One region of the Acidovorax sp. LjRoot66 genome, then DNA from elsewhere that is predicted to be linked to it. Evidence: riboswitches for the same ligand, from Rfam matches in the RefSeq annotation. Region 1 holds a riboswitch; the other holds the start of a gene.

Evidence for each region. Region 1 has a riboswitch for thiamine pyrophosphate ahead of ACSQ3Y_RS21360 (purine-cytosine permease family protein). Riboswitches for the same ligand answer to the same signal wherever they lie in the genome.
Region 2: it holds a riboswitch for thiamine pyrophosphate, as region 1 does, so the genes downstream of both, thiC (phosphomethylpyrimidine synthase ThiC) here and ACSQ3Y_RS21360 (purine-cytosine permease family protein) in region 1, are expected to answer to the same signal.

Annotation. Positions count from the first base shown of each region.
Region 1 covers NZ_CAXUQU020000001.1:4,540,405-4,548,002, forward strand. Annotated here, with positions in the region: gene ACSQ3Y_RS21335 (Rrf2 family transcriptional regulator) at 1-432, opposite strand, end outside; gene ACSQ3Y_RS21340 (hypothetical protein) at 423-572, opposite strand; gene ACSQ3Y_RS21345 (hypothetical protein) at 773-1,117, opposite strand; gene ACSQ3Y_RS21350 (esterase-like activity of phytase family protein) at 1,184-2,365, opposite strand; gene ACSQ3Y_RS21355 (hypothetical protein) at 2,514-3,077, shown strand; TPP riboswitch at 3,181-3,284, shown strand; gene ACSQ3Y_RS21360 (purine-cytosine permease family protein) at 3,394-4,677, shown strand; gene thiD (bifunctional hydroxymethylpyrimidine kinase/phosphomethylpyrimidine kinase) at 4,678-5,541, opposite strand; gene ACSQ3Y_RS21370 (FAD-dependent oxidoreductase) at 5,775-6,905, shown strand; gene thiS (sulfur carrier protein ThiS) at 6,902-7,099, shown strand; gene ACSQ3Y_RS21380 (thiazole synthase) at 7,115-7,598, shown strand, end outside.
Region 2 covers NZ_CAXUQU020000001.1:1,392,277-1,399,874, forward strand. Annotated here, with positions in the region: gene ACSQ3Y_RS06450 (anti-sigma factor) at 1-513, shown strand, start outside; gene lpxC (UDP-3-O-acyl-N-acetylglucosamine deacetylase) at 571-1,494, shown strand; gene ACSQ3Y_RS06460 (hypothetical protein) at 1,504-1,677, shown strand; TPP riboswitch at 1,810-1,933, shown strand; gene thiC (phosphomethylpyrimidine synthase ThiC) at 2,049-3,944, shown strand; gene ACSQ3Y_RS06470 (methyl-accepting chemotaxis protein) at 4,119-5,801, shown strand; gene ACSQ3Y_RS06475 (GspE/PulE family protein) at 5,914-7,302, opposite strand; gene gspD (type II secretion system secretin GspD) at 7,306-7,598, opposite strand, start outside.

The sequences.
Region 1 (7,598 bases):
TTCTGCGGCCACCGGCATGCGCTCGATGGGTGCCTGCTGGCTCACCAGTTCGGCCACGGACACCGATGCGAGGTACTCCATCACCGAATGGTTGAAAGCCGCCCAGAGCTCCGCCGTCATGGCGCCTTGCGAAGAACTCATCGCATCGACCGGTCGGTTGGAACCACCCGGTTTGCCGACCTCTGAAGCCAGCACGATGTCGGCCACCGAAATGTCGCGCGCCCCGCGGGCCAGCGTGTAGCCGCCGCCCGGGCCCCGGGTGCTGATCACCAGCCCCGCCTGGCGCAGGCCGCTGAACAGGACCTCCAGGTAGGACACGGAAATCTCGTACCGCTCGCTCAGGGCAGACAGTGCCACCGGGCTGCCCACGGAGCGGGACGCCAGGTCCACGATGGCGACAACGGCAAACTTGCTACGGGTGGTCAGGCGCATGGCTTGCTCCGGAAATGGGGGGCGCTGTGGTGGGCATGCACCCCGGTGTTCTTGTTCATGGGGGTCAGGTGGGCAATGGCACCAGGGCCCGCAAACCCGCAAGGGTCGGACAGCCGCTTGGGCAGAAGAAAAGCAGGCACGGTGGCGATTTCCATGGTGAATGTCGGGGGCCGGTCGCTGGCGCCACGGGGCGGCGGCGCAGGGAATACCGGTGGGCGCTTCGGTGCAGAGGGGGATGCGGCAACAGCCAGGTGCGCGTGGCGCAAGGCTGCCGGGAGGCAGCCTCCCAGGAGAAACACCGCTTCAGCAGCGAAGGGGGAGCCGGCCGTGGGCCGGACGCTCAGGCGAGGATGCCCAGAGCTTTTGGCGGTTTGTGCGGTGGCGCAATGGCCGCAGAAGGCGTTCGCACCGGGGTCAGCGCAATCAGGCCCCTGTCAGCAACCGTGCCGGTATCGGGCAGGGGCTGGGGCTGCAGCAGATCAGGAAAGTCCTGCCGGTCATCGAGCAGGGCATGGTCGTCCGCATCGGAATTGGCACCGGGCGCCTCCTGCCCTGGTGCAGACTGGCTCAGCGCCGCCACGTCCTGCGGATCGAACGACGTATAGGGCTTGCTGGAACCGACGACGGAAATCCCCACGCACAGCAAAAAGTGCAGGAGAAAGACGGCGACAAGGCTCCGGAACATGGTGGCCAATTATAGGCAGCATGGCGGGCCTCCCGGGCCCGCCACTGACCTAGGGAATGACCTCGATCAAGGAAGGACTTCAAACACCAGGTATTGGTTGCGGTCGGTCTGTGAGTCTGCCGTGGGAAAGTTGTCGTCCGCCACCACCACCAGCGAATCGCGCCCGTTGGCCAGCTTGGGGCCGAAGGTGATGCCTTCCAGATTGGCGATGCCGCCCAGCGGGCCCTTGAGCGTTTCGAAGTCGAGCACCAGGCGCTTGGTAACGGGAGTGTAGGCGGCACCGGCCAGTGCGGGCGTGGTCAGCACGTTCGAGGCGTTGGCGGTGTTGATTTCATACAGGCGGATCTGGTTGCCCACCACGCCCACGGAGAAGCTGCGCTCCAGCACCAGGAAGCGCGTGCCGCTCAGAGCCAGGATTTCCGTGGCACCGCTGACCGTGAACTGGTCCGCTGGCACCGGCACGGCCTGCACCTTGTCGACGGGATAGGCGTACTGCGCCACGGCCGCACCGGTGGCACGGTCGAACATCGTGATGCGCGACACGCTGCCGGCCGTGGTGGTCGATGCCGGGCCATCCTGCAGCAGCGCACCTTCCATCAGCACGGCAGCCCGGCTGTTGTCGGGCGTGAACGCAATGCCTTCAAAAGCGAGGTTGCCACGCGGACCGGTGTTGTCGGCCGACATACGGAACATCGCAGGGATCTGGTACTCGCGCACATGCGTGCCGTCGGGGCGCACCTCGCGGATGAACGGGTCGATGATGCGCGCGGCGCTCGTGCCCGAGGCCAGCGTGCGGTCGCCCTCGCTGACCCAGACATGGTTGCCCGTGGCGCGATCGACGCGCACCGATTCAGGGTCGGCCACGAGCGGATCGGGCACCTTGGGGTACACCGCGCCATTGGGCTGCTTCATGCTGAAGGTCGAGAGGAACTGCACGCCGCTGAAGCTGCTGGCGTCGTAGTTCAGGCGCACGGTGTACATGCGCGGCGCATTCGCCGAATCGGTCGTCGTGCGGTCGTCCGACAGCAGCACGAACTGGTTGCTCTTCTCGTCATAGTCGATGCCCGAGATGCCGCCGACGACGGTGCCCTGGTACTCCATGCGGCGCGGCAGGATCTGCTGGCCGATGAGGCGCAGGGAGCCGACGCTGCGCTCGCCGTTGTTGTCATCGCTGCCGCCACAGGCGGCGAGCAGTGCGGTGGCGGCGCACACGGCGCCCATGGTCCTGATGCTGCGAAGAACTGTCATTGTGGTTTTCTCCCCGTGAGTGAAGCGGGCGAGTCTAGGGAGGGGATGTGACAGAACGGAGACCTTCCAATGTCATGCAACTGGCCCACCCTCGCCGTTTGCAAGGGGTCACCAATGGTAAATTTGCTTCATCAACCCGAGGACCCCAGTGCCGTTACTGAAACTTTCTTGCGCCAATTGCTCGGCACCACTTGAGATTGGAGAGAATCTGAAGCGCTTTGCATGCAGCTACTGCGGTACCGAGCAGATCGTGGAGCGTTCTGGCGGCATCGTCTGGCTGAGGAAGGTGGAGACAGCCATCCGGGCGGTGCAGAAGGGCACGGACCGCACAGCGGCAGAACTGGCACTGGTGCGCCTGGACCGGGAACTTGCCGATGCCCAAGAGAGCAAGGCAGCGTTGATCCACTCAGCGGACGAGAAGCCGGGGAAAGCCCGCGCCTATCGCGCCGTGGTTTTTTTGCTCTCCCTTGTGGCTGGCATCTTCCTGTTTCCCATCTTCCTTGTCATCGCGTTCGGCGAAAAGCTCCACGGTGGCCATTATTTCTTCTGGGCGCTTGCAGCCATAGCCGGTCCTATAGCGGTCTATCAGTCGATCAAGATCCCTCCGCCAGACGATATCGAACGGGATTTAATAGACATCAATGCCCGCATCGATCAGATTGAAAAAGACATTGCCCAGAATCGCATCATTCTGAATGCCCCGCCCACATAACAGCGTCCCGGATGCATTCCGCCGTCCTTGTTGGACTGCTTACCCCTCGCGGCCCGCATCGTGCGGGCCGTTTTACTTCCGGGTGGAGTCCGGCGATAGAATCGATATTCGCTAGGGGTGTCGGCCTGCGCAAGCAGCTCCGACTGAGAGAGTCCCTTTGAACCTGATTGAGATCATCCTCGCGCAGGGAAGCAGTTTGCATACGCCACACCTGGCGCCCTGCCCTCATGCCCATGTGAGAGGCCTGCGCGTTGGGGGCCAGCCGATACGCTGCTGACCCTGCTCTGTCGTTTTTTGAACGGAGAGCCCAACCGCCATGTCAGCCCACGTTTCCACATCCGCCGCACCCGCCAACGAGGCTCTGGCGCCGGTTTCACCCGAGCGCCGCGTCTTCCAGTGGCATGACCATGCCTCGCTCTGGTTCAGCCTGGGCGTGGGCCTGTTGGTCATGCAGGTCGGTGCCTACCTCATGCCCGCGCTGGGCACCAAGGAGGCGCTGATCGCCATCGTGGCCGGCTCCATCTTGGGAGCGGGCCTGCTGGGCTGGGTGGCCAAGCTGGGCTGCGACAGCGGGCTGGCGAGCGCGGGGTTGATGCATGCGGTGTATGGCCGCACCTTTGCCAGCCTGCCCATCATCCTGAACATCGTGCAGCTGGTGGGCTGGGGCACGTTCGAGCTGGTGGTGATGAGTGAAGCCACAGTGGCCATCGGTAGGCAGTCGGGCAGCATGGCGGGCACACAGTGGCCGGTGCTGGCCACGCTGCTGTGGGGCGGCGTGGTGATGCTGCTGATCAGCGCGTCGATGGTGCAGTTGGTGCGCAAGGTGATTGCGCGCGTGGCGCTGCCGCTGGTGGTGCTGTCGCTGCTGTGGCTGAGCTGGCAGTTTCTGTCCCTGGCCAACGCCCAGGACTTCGATCAACTGTGGAACCGGCCTGGCGCCGGTGGCATGGGCGTGCTGCCCGCGCTGGACCTGGTGATCGCCATGCCCATCTCTTGGCTGCCGCTGGTGGCCGACTATGCGCGCCATGGCAAAAACGGTGGATCGGCGCTGCGCGGCACCTGGCTGGGGTACGCGCTGGCCAATATGTGGTGCTACACGCTGGGTGTGCTGGTGGCGCTGACCCTGCCGAGCAAGGACCTGGTGCAGGCCCTGCTTCTGGCCCAGGGCGGGCTGATCGCGCTGTCGCTGATCCTGATCGACGAGGTGGACAACGCTTATGGCGATGCCTACTCGGGTGCCGTGTCGGCCCACAGCCTGCTGCCGCGCTGGGGCGTGCGCCGCTGGGGCATGGCCATGGCGGCCGGCTGCACTGCATTGGCCCTGGTGCTGCCCATGCACAGCCTGGAGCCCTTCTTGCTGCTGCTCAGCTCGGTGTTCGTGCCGCTGTTCGGCGTGATCCTCGGCCGCCTGGCCTTTGGCACCAACGCCTCGGCGCTGCTGCAGCACGCACCCCGGATCAACTGGCTGCCCGTGGCCATCTGGCTCGTGGGCATCGCGGTATACCACCTGGCGCCACTGGTGCTGCCGGGCGCGGGCTCTGCCCTGCCCGCGCTGGTGTTCAGCTTCGGCCTGGCCTGGGCAACACGGCCCAAAGCCTGATCAGAACACCCGCTGCGCCACGGGCGCATAGCCATGGTTCAGCGGACCATGGCCGCCACCGGTGACCACATTCGCACCGGCGGCAATCGCACCCAGGATGTAGGCGCGGGCGCCTTCCACCGCCTGCTGCAGCGGAAGGCCCAGGGCCAAGTGCGCGGCGATGGCGGACGACAGCGTACAGCCCGTGCCATGGCCGTTGTGCGTGGCGATGCGCGCCGACTGCAGGCGGTGGCCGGGCTGGCCCGGGGCGGTTGCCAGCATGTCCACCACCCAGTCGCCGGGCAGGTGCCCACCCTTGAGCAGTGCAGCGCGCGCGCCCAGGCCCAGCAGATCCTGCGCAGCCTGTTCCAGGTCATCCAGGCCCGCCAGGGTGCGGCCCAGCAGCCAACCGGCCTCGTCGAGGTTGGGGGTGATCACCTCGGCCAGCGGGAACAGCTCGCGCACCAGAACGCCCACGGTCTCCTGCGCGATCAGGCGGTCGCCGCTGGTGGCGACCATCACCGGGTCCAGCACCACATGGGGCAGTTGGTATTCACGGATGGCGTTGGCCACCACACGCACCACCTCGGGCGAGTGCAGCATGCCGATCTTCACGGCGTCCACACCGATGTCCTGCACCACCGCGTCGATCTGGGCCTTGAGCATCTCGGGCGGAATGCCGTGGATGCCGGTCACGCCCCGGGTGTTCTGCGCGGTGATGGCAGTGATGGCGGTCATGCCGTAGCAGCCCAGCGCGGCAAAGGTCTTGAGGTCGGCCTGGATGCCTGCGCCGCCCCCGCTGTCGGAGCCGGCAATCGAGAGCACGCGTGCATAGCGCGGGGCCGTGGAGGGCCCAGCGGGCGCGTTGAGTGGGGCAGAAGTCATAGGGGGAAAATTATCGCGCATGACCTGGGTCAGCACCGGCCCGGAGGGTTGTGCTGTAATTGCGGCTTACGGACGAAACAGGGGTGTCCCGCCCATGCGGCGCGCGACTGAGAAATACCCTGGGGCCCGCGTACACGCGGCCCCGCTACCCGATCCAGGTCATGCTGGCGTGGGGAGTTTCCACAGTGACGGAAAGCCATCCCGTTTTGTCCACCTGTTGCACAGCTGGACGCATGAACCTCCCTTCCTCCTCGTCGTTTGCCATTCTGGGCGCAGGCCTCATGGGCCGGCTGCTGGCCGTCGAACTGGCCCGCCAGGGCCACGCCGTGGACATCTACGACGCCGCAGGCCCGGCAGCCGAGCAGTCGGCCGCCACGGTGGCCGCAGCCATGCTGGCGCCGCTGGCCGAGTCGGCGGTGACCGAGCCCGGCGTGGTGCGCATGGGCCAGCACGGGCTGGTGCGCTGGCCGCAGTTGCTGGCAGGGCTGGAGAAACCCGTCTTCTTTCAGCAGCAGGGCACGCTGATCGTCTGGCACCGCCAGGACGCGGGCGAGGCCCAGCGGCTTACGCTTCAGTTGCAGGCCAACCACCGGGCCGTTCCCGAACTCCCCGCACTGCAGGTGCTTGATGGCACGGGCCTGGCCACCGTGGAGCCGGCCCTGGCTCACCGCTTCACCAAAGGCCTGTACCTGCCCGGCGAAGGGCAGCTCGACAACCGCCAGTTGCTGGCCGCCCTGCTGCACGAGATGCAGCGCCTGGGCGTGCACACGCACTGGCATGCGCCGCGCCACCCGGATGACTTCGCCCCCGGCGAGCCGGGCCAGCCCGACTGGGTGCTGGACTGCCGCGGCCTGGGTGCACGCGACCCGTGGCGCGCCCTGCGCGGCGTGCGCGGCGAGGTGGTGCGCGTGCACGCGCCCGAGGTCACGCTGCAGCGCCCCACGCGCCTGGTGCACCCGCGCTACCCGATCTACATCGCCCCCAAAGAGGACCACCTGTTCGTGATCGGCGCGACCGAGATCGAGTCCGACGACCTCTCGCCCGCCAGCGTGCGCTCCACGCTGGAGTTGCTGAGCGCCGCCTATGCCGTGCACAGCGGCTTTGCCGAGGCGCGCATCGTCGAGGTGGCCACGCAGTGCCGCCCCACCCTGCCCGACAACCTGCCCGCCATCCGCCAGCAGCGCCCGCGCGTGCTGGAGGTCAACGGCCTGTACCGCCACGGCTTCATGATCGCACCGGCCATGCTCGACGTGGTGATGGAGTTGCTCGCTGCGGGCCAGTCCCGGCTCGCCCCCCGATTCGATCTGAACCTGCAATTGCTGCAGCAGCCCCAGGAGGCTGCTGTCGCTGCCCTTTTGCCATGAACGTTTCCATCAACCAGACCCCGCACGAGCTGCCCGAGGGCGCTACTGTCGCCTCTGCCGTGGCCGCCATCGCTGCCCGCCCCCCCTTTGCCGTGGCCGTGAACACGGTCTTCGTGCCCAACAGCCGCTATGCGGCGCACACGCTGAACCCAGGAGACAAGGTCGAGGTCATTTCCCCTGTAACAGGCGGCTGAGCACACCCCACCACCATGACAACACCCGCAATCAACGACCCCCTGGTCCTGTACGGCCAGACCTTCGCCAGCCGCCTGCTGCTGGGCACCTCGCGCTACCCCTCGCCCGCCGTGCTGGAAGCGGCGGTGCAGACCGCCCGCCCCGCCATGGTCACGGCCTCGCTGCGCCGCCAGGGCAGCAACCCGGCCGAGTCGGGCAGCAGCTTCTGGGAGCTGCTGCGCCGCCTGAACGTGCCGGTGCTGCCCAACACCGCTGGCTGCCACAGCGTGCAGGAGGCCATCACCACCGCGCAGATGGCGCGCGAGGTGTTCAACACGCCGTGGATCAAGCTCGAGCTGATCGGCGACGACTACACCCTGCAGCCCGACACGCTGAACCTGGTGGGTGCTGCCGAGCACCTGATCAAGGAAGGCTTCCAGGTGCTGCCCTACTGCACCGAAGACTTCGTGCTGTGCCAGCGCCTGGTGGACGTGGGCTGCCAGGCCGTGATGCCCTGGG
Region 2 (7,598 bases), 3.1 Mb from region 1:
CTGGGGTTCCGGGGCCCTGCGGTGCCGGTACCGTGGTGGAGGCGGTTGCTGCAACCAGCCCCTGCGGGCGCGTTGGCACTGGGTCTGATGGTGGGGGTGTTGCTGCCGTCGTTCTGGCAGGCCCAGTATGGTGGGCCGGATGCACCGGCCTCCACCCAATTGCCCGAAAGCTATGTGGGGGTGCTGGGCCTGACCGACGGGCGCCCAGGGCTCATCGTCTCCAGCCTGCGGCAGGGCCGCACGGTGGACATCAAGCGCGTGGCCGCAGTGCCGGTGCCTGCCGGCCAGGTGCTGTACCTGTGGTCGCTGGATGCGGCGGGCAAGGCCAGCCCCGTGGCGCCGCTGCCGCAAGGGGCCTTCGTGCACCTGCAACTGGGCGCCTCGTCTGAAACCGTGTTTGCCAAGGCGGTGGAGCTGGCGGTGAGCGTGGAGCCAGAGGGCAGCAGCCCCGCAATACCCTCCAGTGCCTATGTGTATCGGGGCCTTTGCGGGAAACTGTGGCGGGTGCCGTAAGGCCTTGCCATGGTCTTGCGGCGAGCAGGGACGGGCCCGCCCTTTTACAATGCGAGAATGCTCCAGCAACGCACCCTCAAGACCTTGACCCGCGCCGTCGGCGTGGGGCTGCACAGTGGCCAGAGGGTCGAGCTGACCCTGCGGCCTGCGCAGCCCGACACCGGCATCGTGTTCCGCCGGGTCGATCTGCCCCAGCCCGTGGACATCCCGATCCGGGCCGACGCGGTGACGGACACGCGCTTGGCCTCCACCATCGGGGTCGGCAGTGCCAAGGTGCATACCGTGGAGCATCTCATGTCGGCGTGCGCCGGCCTGGGGCTCGATAACCTGTACGTGGACATCACGGCTGAAGAGGTGCCCATCCTCGACGGGTCGTCGTCCTCCTTCGTGTTCCTGCTGCAAAGCGCGGGGATCGAGCTACAGAAAGCCCCCAAGCGCTTCATCCGCGTCAAGCGCCCGGTGGAGGTGCGCGAGGGCACTGGTGCCCAGGCCAAGTGGGCGCGCCTCGTGCCCTACCATGGCTACAAGCTGAGCTTCGAGATCGATTTCGACCACCCTGCGGTGGACTCCACCGGCCAGCGCGTCGAGTTCGACCTGGGCGAGGGCAACTACAGCCGCGACATCGCGCGGGCGCGCACCTTCGGGTTCACGCGCGACGTGGAGATGATGCGCTCCAACGGCCTGGCCCTGGGCGGCGGGCTGGACAACGCCATCGTGATGGACGACTACAAGGTGCTCAACAGCGACGGGCTGCGCTACGACGACGAGTTCGTCAAGCACAAGATCCTCGACGCCATGGGCGACCTGTACATCATCGGCAAGCCTCTGCTGGCGGCCTACAGCGCCTTCCGCTCGGGCCATGCGATGAACAACCTGCTGCTGCGCGAACTGCTGTCCCAGCCCGATGCCTGGGAAGAGGTTACCTTCGAGGATGAGCGCCAGGCACCGCGCGGCTTTGCGCAGCCGGCGCGCGCCTGGTAAGCACCCGCCATGGTGCTCTTTCGCTGGGCCGTCATGGCGCTGCTGCTGGCAGCCGCCGTATCGTTCGCGTTCTACGCGGGCACCGGTCAGCCCCATTACAAGCGCTGGGGCCTGGTGGTGCTCAAGTGGACCGTCATCGCAGCTGTGTTCTTCTTCGCCGTGGCGATCATCGGGCGCATCTGATACGGATTTGCCTTCAACCGTCTAACGTCGTTGGTTCGCCTTGCCGTGCTACAGCACTGTCTGCGGCTCCCGCCTAGTCATACGATCGAATGCAAATCCGTAGAAACAACGCAGGCCGGTATCGATATACTGGCACCTGCTCCGGGGTGTGCGAAAGCGCTGAGATGCATGGGGCCTGACCAACAATCAGGCTGCCTGCGAACCCGACGAACTTGATCCGGTTCATACCGGCGGAAGAAGAGCCGACCTCTATGCCCGTGCGCGCCCCTGCTGGCCCGCAGGGTGGGCTGTACATGCGCCATGGCGCGTGTGCGGGGCGCAGGTCCATTCCGGAGCAATTCCCTTTGCCACCGGAACTGGAGACCCGCCCCATGAATGCACCCGATCCCCTCGCCCGTGAAAAATTCGCCGAGCTGCTGGCCGCCACGCGCGAGCCGTTCCCGGCCTCGCGCAAGGCCTACCTGCCAGGCCACCTGCACACCGAGCTGCGCGTGCCCGTGCGCGACATCGCACTGACCAACGGCGAGCAGGTCAGCGTCTACGACACCTCGGGCCCCTACACCGATCCCGACGCCGTGATCGACGTGCGCCGCGGCCTGGCCAGTGTGCGCGGCGGCTGGATCACCGGCCGTGGCGACGTGGAGCACTACGAGGGCCGCGCGCCTCTGGCGCTGGACGACGGCCAGAAGAGCGAGGACGCCGTGCGCCTGGCCCAGCTGCGCGCCGAAGCGGCCGCGCTGCAGCGCAAGCCCCTGCGCGCGCGCAGCGGTGCCAACGTGACGCAGATGCACTACGCGCGCCAAGGCATCGTCACGCCCGAGATGGAGTACGTGGCCATCCGCGAGAACGGCAAGCGCGAGTGGATGGCGCAGTACCTGGCCGATGCCGGGCGCGAGCAGCGCCTGGCGGGCAACCCCATGGGCGCGAGCATCCCGCGCACCATCACGCCCGAGTTCGTGCGCGACGAAGTGGCGCGCGGGCGCGCCATCATCCCTGCCAACGTCAACCACCCCGAGGTGGAGCCCATGGCCATCGGGCGCAATTTCCTGGTCAAGATCAACGCCAACATCGGCAACTCGGCCGTCACCTCCAGCATCGAGGAGGAGGTCGAAAAGCTCGTCTGGGCCATCCGCTGGGGGGCCGACAACGTGATGGACCTGTCCACCGGCAAGAACATCCACACCACGCGCGACTGGATCGTGCGCAACAGCCCGGTGCCCATCGGCACCGTACCCATCTACCAGGCACTCGAGAAGGTCGGCGGCGTGGCCGAAGACCTGACCTGGGCGATCTTCCGCGACACGCTGATCGAACAGGCCGAGCAGGGCGTGGATTACTTCACCATCCATGCCGGCGTGCGCCTGGCCTACATCCACCTCACGGCGGCGCGGCGCACGGGCATCGTCTCGCGCGGCGGCTCCATCATGGCCAAGTGGTGCATGGCGCACCACCGCGAGAGCTTCCTGTACGAGCATTTCGAGGACATCTGCGACATCATGAAGGCCTACGACGTGTCCTTCAGCCTGGGCGACGGTCTGCGCCCCGGCTGTGCATCGGACGCCAACGATGAGGCGCAGTTTGCCGAGCTGCACACCCTGGGCGAGTTGACCCAGGTGGCCTGGAAGCACGACGTGCAGACCATGATCGAAGGCCCGGGCCACGTGCCCATGCACATGATCCAGGCCAACATGACCGAGCAGCTCAAGACTTGCCATGAGGCACCGTTCTACACCCTGGGCCCGCTGACCATCGACATCGCCCCCGGCTATGACCACATCGCCTCGGCCATCGGCGCCGCCATGATCGGCTGGATGGGCACGGCCATGCTGTGCTACGTGACACCCAAGGAGCACCTGGGCCTGCCTGACCGCGACGACGTCAAGCAGGGCATCATTGCCTACAAGATCGCGGCGCATGCGGCCGACGTGGCCAAGGGGCACCCGGGATCGCGCGCGCGCGACGATGCCCTGAGCCAGGCGCGCTTCGATTTTCGCTGGCAGGACCAGTTCAACCTGGGCCTGGATCCCGAGACTGCCAAGGAATACCACGACGAAACCCTGCCCAAGGACAGTGCCAAGGTGGCGCACTTCTGCTCCATGTGCGGGCCCAAGTTCTGCTCGATGAAGATCACGCAGGAAGTGCGCGAATTCGCGGCGCAGAAGGGCCTGGCAGAGAGCGAAGCGCTCTCAAATGGCATGGAAGCCAAGGCCGTGGAATTCCAGCGCGGCGGTGGCGAGTTGTATGTGCCCATCCACCCGGTGAAATAAGCGTGGCTACTGCCCCCGCAGTTTGGCTGCTGGGGGCAGGGGGGCGGTACATACCCTCTGGGGTGGAGCGTGCGGGGCGCATACAGTCGCGCCCACACACGCTCCGTAGGGACAAGTCACCCTATGGCACCAAAGTTGCTATGCTTGAGTTGTCAAAAAATGTAAGGAAGAGCGATGAACCTGCTCAGCCGTCTTTCCATCCGCGCACGTCTTTATTTCGGCACGATTTTCTCCCTGGTTCTGCTCGTGGTCATAGGTGCCATGGGGTATCTGGCGCTGGAGCGCACCCGCAGCACCCTGGACCAGCTGTTCTCCCAGCGGGTGCAGACCCTGACCGATGTGGCCGAGCTGCGCACCACCCTGGGTGACCTGCGCCGGTCCGAAAAAGACATCATCATCAGCTTCAACAACTCCGTCGAGGTCGCAGCCCTGCGCGAGAGCTGGAAGAAATCGCTCACCGCGCTGAACAAGGGCATGGCCGAAGTGCGCCAGGTGCAGTCGGGCGATGCGGCCTTCGTCGAGTCCATCGACAAGTCCCTGGCCGAGGTCAAGGAATACGAGGCCGGCATCTCTCCCGTGTTCGAGCAGATCGAGCGCGCCCAGATCGACGGCGCCGTGGGCGGTGCCTATGCCGACCGCCTCAAGAAGCACATGGAGGCCACCGACAAGCTGCTGTCCGACCTCTCCGTGACGGCACGCACCAAGATGGACGAGGCGCGCGAGGGCGTGAACACGCTGACCACCACCATGTCCGGCCTGATCGGCATCGTGCTGGTGCTCGCACTGGCCGTGCTCATCCCGCTGACCTTCTTCAGCGTGCGCTCCATCACCCGCTCGATTGCCCAGGCCAGCGAGCTGGCAGAACGCATTGCCGGCGGTGACCTGTCGCAGGACGTGCAGGTCACCTCGCAGGACGAGGTGGGCCAACTCGTGGCCTCCATGGCACGCATGCAGGACGCCTTGCGGGGCCTGGTGCAGCAAGTGCAGGAGGCGGCCAGCAACATCTCCACGGCCAGTACCGAGATCGCCTCGGGCAACCACGACCTGAGCCACCGCACCGAGCAGACCGCAGCCAACCTCGAAGAGGCCGCTTCGTCGATGGAGCTGCTCACCAGCACCATTGGCCAGAGCGCCCAATCGTCACGCCAGGCCAGCGACTTCGCTTCGTCGGCCGCCGAGGTGGCCGGGCGCGGCGGTGTGGTGGTCTCCCAGGTGGTGACCACCATGGACCAGATCACCACCAGCTCGCGCAAGATCGCCGACATCACCGGTGTCATCGACGGCATTGCCTTCCAGACCAACATCCTGGCCCTCAATGCGGCGGTGGAAGCCGCCCGTGCCGGCGAGCAGGGCCGGGGCTTTGCCGTGGTGGCCAGCGAGGTGCGCAGCCTGGCCCAGCGCTCGGCAGCGGCTGCCAAGGAGATCAAGGGCCTGATCGGCTCCTCGGTGGAGCGTGTCGAAGACGGCTCGCGCCTGGTGAGCCAGGCGGGAGCGACCATGAACGAGATCGTGGGCAGCGTGCGCCGCGTCTCGGACATCATCAGCGAGATCACGGCATCGTCCGCCGAGCAGCGCGACAACGTGGGCCACATCAGCCAGTCGGTGAGCCAGCTGGACAACATGACGCAGCAGAACGCCGCGCTGGTGGAGCAGTCCACCGCAGCCTCGGAGTCGCTGCGCGAGCAGGCACTGCAGCTGACCCAGGCCGTGAGCCAGTTCAAGCTGCAGCCGGGAGCCAGGGCCGCCAGCCCGGGTGCGGGCGGCAGCATGCCGACCCCACGCCAGGGCATCCCTGCGCCGGCCCAGCGGCCTGCCGTTCCGGTGCGTGCGCCCAAGCAGGCATTGCAGATCCGCTGACGGTCTGCCGGCTGGTAGAGCCCCTGGCTACGCCCAGCAAAAAGCCCCTGTCGCCGGTTGGTGACGGGGGCTTTTTTCTTGGGGCGCTTGGCGCTTGCGTTGCGAGGGGCTGCTAATCCCGTGTGACGCGCAGCACTTCTTCGCGGCTGGTGATGCCCGCGGCAATCAGGCGCTCGCCGTCTTCGCGCATCAGCGCCATGCCGCCCGCGAGGGCCGCCGTGCGGATGTCCGCCTCGGAGGCCTGGTTGTGGATCTGCGCGCGGATGGCGTCGTTGGTCACCAGCAGCTCGAACAGGCCGGTGCGGCCCGTATAGCCGGTCTGGCCGCAGTGCTCGCAGCCGGCACCCTGGCAGTGGCTGCAGTACTTGCGCACCAGCCGCTGGGCCAGCACGCCGAGCAATGAGGACGACAGCAGAAAAGGCTCCACGCCCATGTCGGTCAGGCGCGTCACGGCGCTGGCCGCGTCGTTGGTGTGCAGCGTGGCCAGCACCAGGTGGCCCGTGAGCGAGGCCTGGATGGCGATCTGCGCGGTCTCGAAGTCGCGGATTTCACCGATCATGATGATGTCCGGGTCCTGGCGCAGGATGGCGCGCAGGGCCTTGGCGAAGGTCAGCTCGATCTTGCTGTTGACCTGGGTCTGGCCCACGCCGGGCAGTTCGTACTCGATGGGGTCTTCCACCGTCATGATGTTGTTGCGCGTGGCATCGAGCCGCCCCAGGCCCGCGTACAGCGTGGTGGTCTTGCCCGAGCCTGTGGGCCCGGTCACGAGGATGATGCCGTGCGGCTGGGCAATCAGGCCCTCGAAGCGGCGCAGCGTGTCGCCCTGCATGCCCACGGCTTCCAGGCTGAGCTTGCTCTCGCTCTTGTCCAAAAGGCGCAGCACGGCGCGCTCGCCATGGGCGCTGGGCAGGGTGGAGACGCGCACGTCGATGGCGCGCGTGCCCAGGCGCAGGCTGATACGCCCGTCCTGCGGCAGGCGTTTTTCCGAAATGTCGAGGTCGGCCATGATCTTCAGGCGCGAGATCAGGGCGGCGTGCAGGGCGCGGTTGGGCTGCACCACTTCGCGCAGCGAGCCGTCGACGCGAAAGCGCACGCTCGAATGCCGCTCGTAGGGCTCGATGTGGATGTCGCTCGCGCCGTCGCGTGCGGCCTGCGTGAGCAGGGCGTTGAGCATGCGGATGATGGGCGCGTCGTCGGCCGTCTCCAGCAAATCTTCCACCGCCGGCAGGTCCTGCATCATGCGCGACAGGTCGGCGTCGGACTCGACTTCGCTCACCACGGTGGCGGCACTCGATTCGCCCTGGGCATAAGCGGCACTGATGCGCTGGGCCAGGGCCGGGGCCGCCAGCGACTGCAGGTGGCGGATCTTGTGCTTGCGCATCACTTCCGACAGCGCGGTCACGTCGGGTGCAGGGCCGTGCCACAGCACGAGCTGCTGGCCATCGTCCTCCAGCAGCAGCTGCGAGGTGCGGGCAAACGCATAGGGCAGGGGGTGGCGCATGGGTCAGAGCGTCTGGCGGGTCACCGTGGCGGCGGGCGCGAGCTCGCGCACCATCGCGGCAGCGGAATCGGCCGAAGCCGGGTTGTGGTACGGGCCTACACGCACGCTGGTGCGGGGGCCCTGGCTGGTGTCCACCGGCTGCTCCGAGATGGGGAGCGCCGAATTGCGCAGCCTGGCCAGTGCGGCCTGCGAGGCCGAGTCATCGCCGAACACGCCGGCACGCACGTAGTAGGTCGGTGCAGTGGCCGCAGCGGGCACAGGGGCTTCGCTGATGGGTACGCCCGAAGGCGTCAACC